DNA from 2 places in the Psychrobacter sanguinis genome. Region 1 is predicted to be linked to the other one. Evidence: riboswitches for the same ligand, from Rfam matches in the RefSeq annotation. Region 1 holds a riboswitch; the other holds the start of a gene.
What was found. Region 1 has a riboswitch for thiamine pyrophosphate ahead of thiM (hydroxyethylthiazole kinase). Riboswitches for the same ligand answer to the same signal wherever they lie in the genome.
Positions count from the first base shown of each region.

Region 2: linked by a shared signal. The riboswitch ahead of thiC (phosphomethylpyrimidine synthase ThiC) and the one ahead of thiM (hydroxyethylthiazole kinase) in region 1 are both predicted to bind thiamine pyrophosphate.

Region 1 covers NZ_CP085990.1:3,122,232-3,125,819, reverse strand. Annotated here, with positions in the region: gene thiD (bifunctional hydroxymethylpyrimidine kinase/phosphomethylpyrimidine kinase) at 1-51, opposite strand, end outside; gene thiE (thiamine phosphate synthase) at 48-809, opposite strand; gene thiM (hydroxyethylthiazole kinase) at 806-1,633, opposite strand; TPP riboswitch at 1,711-1,799, opposite strand; gene LK453_RS13115 (septal ring lytic transglycosylase RlpA family protein) at 2,138-2,737, opposite strand; gene greA (transcription elongation factor GreA) at 3,091-3,567, opposite strand.
Region 2 covers NZ_CP085990.1:1,179,044-1,182,631, forward strand. Annotated here, with positions in the region: gene thiC (phosphomethylpyrimidine synthase ThiC) at 1-1,984, opposite strand, end outside; TPP riboswitch at 2,307-2,448, opposite strand; gene LK453_RS04975 (septal ring lytic transglycosylase RlpA family protein) at 2,622-2,924, opposite strand; gene LK453_RS04980 (IS1 family transposase) at 3,020-3,588, shown strand, end outside.

The DNA.
Region 1 (3,588 bases):
CGCCCCACCGGTACAGTCAGTACCTGCAATGGTCAACGTATTGGTAATCATCTTAAGGCTCCTTTGTGTTCGGCTAATAATAGTTGTGCGGCAAGTTTGGGGTTTTCAGCTGCGCAGATGGCAGAGACTACGGCAATACCGTCGCAGCTTGTGTCATATACTTTAGGTGCATTAGTCAAATTAATGCCGCCAATGGCCACGGTAGGTAAGTGACTAGCTTGAGCCAGTACGTTCAAACCCTTTATACCTATGGGGCTCGCATGATCAGGTTTGGTAGAGGTGGCAAATACGGGACCTAGACCAAAATAATCAAGTTCAGACAAATAGTTATTATGGGCATGCTCCAACTGAGCAAGGGTATTAATCGATAAACCAAGCCAAGCCTCAGGTCCTAGTATTTGACGTGCTTCACTGACGCTAAGATCCCCTTGACCTATATGAGCGCCATCAAGACTGGCTTTTTTGGCAATGGACACTCTATCATTAATGATTAAGGGCACCCGTCCTGCAATCGCTTCTTTTAGCTCACACGCTATTTTATAAAGTTGATCGTCATTAGCCTGCTTATCACGTAGCTGTACAAAGCTGACGCCACCCTCAATGGCCTTACAAACGGTTTCGATTAAACCTAAGCGTTGACACATGACGCTATCAGTCACTAGATAAAGTTTAAGCGATGAGCCCTCCTTATTAAGTAAGCGTTGAGGGCTAGATAGGCTCTGAGAACTAGATAACCCATGAGGGCTTGAAAAGCTTTGAGGGTTCTCAATGTCAGGAGTAGGGTTATAAGTGTTGGTTTTGCTGGTCATGATCGGGTTACTCTTGAATTTTCGACTAAGGTATCTACGTCTAGGTTATATAAAGCATCCAAAAAATTAACGTAAAAGCTACCAGGCCCAGTTGCAGTAGTGGCAGCGATTTCGCCGGCTTGACCGTAGTAACATAAGGCAGTGGTAGCTGCATTTAGTAATAGGTGGTTATTAGACTTATTGTCTTCTGTTTTTGAGGTATTAGCCCCGATAAACCCACCTATTAATGCGGTCAAGGCACAACCTAAAGCAGTCACTTGGGTCATCATTGGGTGACCATGATCAACCGAGTAGCTTTGACTGCCGTCTGTGACCCAGTCTATAGCCCCAGTAACTACTACCACTTTTGCATATTGGGTGAGTTGTTGCGCGGCTTCTTTGGCTCTCTCCACGCTGTCACCACTATCTGTGCCTTTAGTACGACTGTGCATACCTGCCAATGCGAGTATCTCGGAGGCATTGCCTCGAATCACATCAGGCTTGAGCTTTAACAGTTCAGTGCAGGCACGTTGACGAAACTGGGTAGCGCCTACGGCGACAGGGTCTAATATCCAAGGAATATGGCGGGTATGAGCAATCTCTGCAGTGATCAGCATGCTTTGCAACATTGGCTCAGTCAGGGTGCCGATATTTAATGAAAGGGCTGCAGCAAGCTTGACGAACTCAGGGGCTTCATTAAGGTCGTGTACCATGGCTGGTGAGGCCCCAGCAGCCAATAGAATATTTGCCACCGTATTATGGGCCACATCATTGGTCATATTATGGACCAATGGGGCGGTGTTTTTGAAGGCAGTAAAACAAGAATGGATAACTTGAGGTTGCATTTTCCCTCCATATGGACAAAGAGGGCGCTAGAAACACACAGCAACACAGTAGAGAGGGGAGGTAAAAATTAGGACTACTGCAACTGCTATACACTCCCTACGCCAGTATAATCTGGATCAGGTTCAAAGGGTTCTTCTCAGCCTAGGGGCGCCCCTGTGAATAACATAAAACCTTTTAGCTAAAACATCATAACTAACTTGCTGCTCAATCACAAGTTTCATGCTTTAGGTATTGAGTGTTCAGCCATTCATTAAATCTTCATGTTATTGTGTCACTTTAAGATTAAAGCCATAAAAAATCATTCATAGAAGTAAGTCATAGAAAAAATTTCTGAAATACGAGCCGTAAAGTACAGGCTATAAAGTACAGACCAAAAAAAAGACCTGCAATGCAGATCTTTTTATATCCATACTCAACAGTTGAGTAGGCAGAGTGTTAACAGTCCAAATAATAAATGTAACTATTATCTTATCTAATATCTAAAAAAATGTATAGTAACTAGATTAAGGCGAGCCCACTCTTTCAATAGTAACGTTGGCAATGCCGCGGCTCACTAAGCCAATTTGTTTGGCAGCTGCATAAGACAAGTCTAACATGCGGTTACTGTGGTAAGGACCACGATCGTTTACTTTTACCACAACGCTCTTACCATTACCTTTGTTGGTTACTCTTAGGTAGGTGTTAAAAGGAAGAGAAGGGTGAGCTGCGGTTAAAGAGTTCATATCAAAGCGTTCACCACTGGCAGTTTTTCTACCGTGGAATTTACCACCGTACCAAGAGGCACTACCACTTTGTTTGAATTTATTTACTGCATTTGAAGCCACTAAGGTCAAGTGTGACAAAACATCGTCGTTATCTTGACTGGCTTTGCTAGAACCTTTGGCGCTAATTAATGAGCTATTGGTAGAAAGTGTAGAAGGTTCAAAAGAAGTCTGTAGTAAAGAAGTTGGTTGGTTTTGTTTACGTGCTAACTCATTGAGGACGCTGTCGATATCGCTTGAGCTTTTGACGCTGATAGTTTGCTTTGATTCAGTAGCGTGAGCTAGATTAGTAGCTCCTACCATGCAAGCTAATGCACATAAAGCTGATGAGAATTTCTTCATAATTGCCTCGTAAGCATTTATCTAATGTAATGGAGCCACAAAAGATCATGCATTTACTATTAAAATAATACGTAATTAAAAACTTAATTAACAAAGTAAGGGGGTTAATGAATACTTGCTTCGATTATCAATAATCGCTGTAAAACTATAAGTGACAAAGATACACACCAAGTGTCACATTTTGATTTACCAATGTAGTGGTTTTGTAACTTAACATTAATTAAGCACTACATGCAAGTGACGATTGAGTTCAATATCACAACAATTATCGTTAATATTGGCTTACAACTGCTGTAAATATTGAACTCTAGCGGAAAGAGGAGGGAGGATAAATAATTATTAAGATTCAATAATTATTGATAAATAACTTCGATGATTTCAAACTCAACCACACCACTAGGTGTCTCAATACGTGCCTCATCGCCTTCAGATTTACCAATTAAGCCACGAGCGATAGGAGAGTTAACCGAGATTTTATTATTTTTAAAATCTGCTTCATCATCACCAACGATTTGATAGCGTTTCTGTTCTTCAGTGTCTAAGTTTTCAATCACTACCGTTACGCCAAAAACAACACGACCTTCACGAGGTAATGTTGTTGGATCAATGACTTGAGCGCCTGAAAGTTTGGCTTCGATATCACGAATACGCGCTTCACAAAAACCTTGCTGCTCACGAGCCGCATGATATTCAGCATTTTCTTTTAAGTCGCCATGCTCGCGAGCTTCTGCAATTGATGCAGTAATACGGGGACGATCCACAGTCTTAAGTTGCTTAAGTTCTGCCTCTAACGCAGCATGTCCTTGCGGAGTCATAGGGTAACGTTGCATATCATCTTCCTCATATACATA
Region 2 (3,588 bases), 1.4 Mb from region 1:
GCTGGCGTCCCTCAGAGTTATATTTTTCACTCATTTGTTGCATACCTTCTTGTACTTCATCAAAGCTGGCTTCGCCCACTTGACTGACAAGCTCAGTGTCCACTTCTTTAATCAAATGCACATCATCAGACAGCTCACCAGTACTTGGAGTGACTTCTGCACCTGTAGGCAAACCGGCTGCATATTCACGCACATTTTGAGTGATTTTCATTGAGCAGAATTTAGGCCCACACATTGAGCAGAAGTGAGCCGATTTATGAGCGTCTTTTGGCAAGGTCTCATCATGATATTCACGCGCCGTATCAGGATCTAAAGCTAAATTAAACTGATCATCCCAGCGGAACTCAAATCTTGCTTTGGATAAAGCGTTGTCTCGAGCCTGTGCACCAGGATGGCCTTTGGCTAAGTCGGCGGCATGAGCGGCGATTTTGTAGGTGATAATGCCATCTTTGACATCTTTTTTATTAGGCAAGCCCAAATGCTCTTTGGGGGTTACATAGCACAGCATGGCCGTACCAAACCAGCCAATCATAGCCGCACCAATAGCACTGGTAATATGGTCATAACCAGGTGCAATATCTGTGGTTAATGGACCAAGGGTATAAAAAGGCGCTTCGTGACACATTTCAAGCTGTAGGTCCATGTTCTCTTTAATACGGTTCATTGCGACATGCCCAGGGCCTTCAATCATAACTTGGACATCATGTTTCCAAGCGACTTGTGTTAATTCGCCTAAAGTACGTAGCTCACCGAACTGAGCTTCGTCATTGGCATCTTGCAAACAGCCAGGGCGTAGGCCATCGCCTAAACTAAAAGCAACGTCATACTGCTTCATGATTTCACAGATGTCTTCGAAGTGAGTGTATAAGAAGCTTTCTTTATGATGCGCTAAGCACCACTGGGCCATAATTGAACCACCACGGGATACGATGCCGGTCAAGCGTTTGGCAGTTAATGGGACATAACGCAGTAGCACGCCGGCATGAATGGTAAAGTAATCCACCCCTTGTTCGGCTTGTTCAATAAGAGTATCGCGGAAAATCTCCCACGTTAAATCTTCAGCGACGCCATCAACTTTTTCTAAGGCTTGATAAATAGGTACCGTACCGATAGGGACAGGGGAGTTACGGATAATCCATTCACGGGTTTCGTGAATATTTTTACCGGTGGATAAATCCATGATGGTATCCGCGCCCCAGCGAGTTGCCCAGGTCATCTTTGACACTTCTTCATCAATACTTGAGCCTAGAGCTGAGTTACCAATATTGGCATTAATTTTCACTAAGAAGTTACGGCCAATAATCATTGGCTCTGATTCGGGATGGTTAATATTGTTAGGGATAATGGCACGACCGGCTGCCACTTCATCACGGACAAACTCAGGAGTAATTATTTTAGGAGTGTTGGCGCCAAAGCTTTCACCAGCATGTTGACGCAGGTCAGTTAGCTCATTTTGCTTTTGGGTCTCACGAATGGCGATATATTCCATTTCAGGGGTAATAATACCTTGTCGAGCGTAGTGCATCTGGGTCACATTGCGCCCTGATTTTGCCCGGCGTGGCTTATCAATATGAGCAAAGCGTATGTTGGCGGTGGTAATATCGCGGGCACGTTCTTTGCCGTAGTTACTAGACAAGCCTTCTAAGCGCTCGGTGTCACCGCGTTCTTCAATCCATTTTTCACGCAGTTTCGGTAAGCCTTTGGTCAAGTCAATTTCGACATTGGGGTCGGTATACACCCCAGAGGTGTCATAAACATAAAAAGGAGGGTTTTTTTCGCCATTTTCTAATCCAAACCCACCGGTAGGCGTGTCTGTTAGGGTGATTTCGCGCATGGGTACTTGGATGTCAGGACGTGAGCCTTCGATATATACTTTTTTTGAGGCGGGTAGGTTGCGAGTTAAGTCGCGTGCTTCTTCATCAAAGCGTTCATCTGTAGAGCTGCGATGAGCAGGAGTTTTGACTGTGCTTGCTAAGTTACTCATGGAATGGTCCTTATTTTATCTAAATGGCGTAATGCCAATTTGGTTTAGAAGTGTAAACCTTATAAAAATAAAGACTCGGTGAGTGCAGGCTTTGTCAACTAAGACAGCTTATATCTATTAGTACCCTTTAATATATTAAATTCTAATAATCGACTTTATGTAAGGATTATAGCTATTGCTTAAGAGTTGTATGTCAGAAAGGAACAAACTATAAGAATACAAAGCCTAACAATAGCATGCCGGAATAAACCAGCTACTTATTACATAAATTAGAACATAGCTTTGGTACGCTATGACTATTAACAGGTCTATATAAGGTATAAGGGAGTTGCAATGACTTTCCTACGGCGGTATTAACCGCATCAGGTTCAACGGGTGATGTCTCAGCAGACGCTTTTTTAGAGACAGTAGCGAGTAGTAATGCTACTAGTTAAAAAAGAAGGTCTGCACCCCGAGTCTTAATGATCGTGATGATAGGGCTATCTTATCAAACTTTGAAAACATTAACAGTGCTCAATTCAACTAAAGCTCACTTCAATTAAACTATCACTACTCCAAACCTTCTCTCCATAAAAAACGCCAACTTAATAGTTGGCGTTTATCGAATTGGCGCGGTGACATAAGGACAATACCGAGGCTACTTGCCCCTTCTTAACACTTCCACATCTACTTTGCATAAGTTACAGCTAATCATCTGATTGGCTTTTTTGGATAAGTCGATAATACGACCTGGCTTAAATGGACCACGGTCATTGATTTTAACGACCACGGATTTGTTGTTATTTAGGTTAGTTACTTTTACTTTGGAACCAAAAGGAAGCGATTTATGAGCTGCAGTCATCGCATACATATTATAAATAGCGCCAGATGCAGTCTTTTTACCATGGAAGCCTGGACCATACCACGAGGCCATACCTGCATTGGCGGGCACTGTTAACATCGTAGCTAACATCAGCGTAAATGGCATAAAAAGTTGGTGGTGGTTCAAAAAGTAGGCTGAAAAAAAACAGGCTGAGAAATTGATAAAATAGTGAAATGCAAATCACACTATACATCAAATGCCCAGCCTGTCTAAGTGACAGTATAAAGAAAAATGGCTTCAAAAGCTATGGTAAACAAAACTATAAATGCAAAGACTGCAAACGGCAGTTTATTGGCGACCATGCCTTAACGTACCAAGGCTGTCACTCCCAAAAAGATAGCAAAATACGCCATCTTATGGTTCGAGGCAGTGGCATAAAAGACATCGCTTGCGTTGAGAGAATCAGCAAAGGCAAAGTACTGGCCACCCTAAAAAAGTGTCACTACCAAATAACCCCCAAGCAAAGGCAATACGACTGTCTTGAAGTCGATGAGCTTTGGACATTCGTAGGCAAGAAGACCAACAAACAATGGCTAATTTATGCCTATCACCGTGACACAGGTGAAATTGTTGCCTATGTGTGGGGAAAACGAGACCTTAACACTGTCAAAAAGCTTAAAGCTAAACTGCAAGCCTTAGGCGTAAGTTGTGCTAGAATCGCTAGTGATACCTGGGATAGCTTTGTTACCGGTTTTAAGGGCTTTACCCAAGTCATTGGCAAGTTTTTCACGGTCGGTATTGA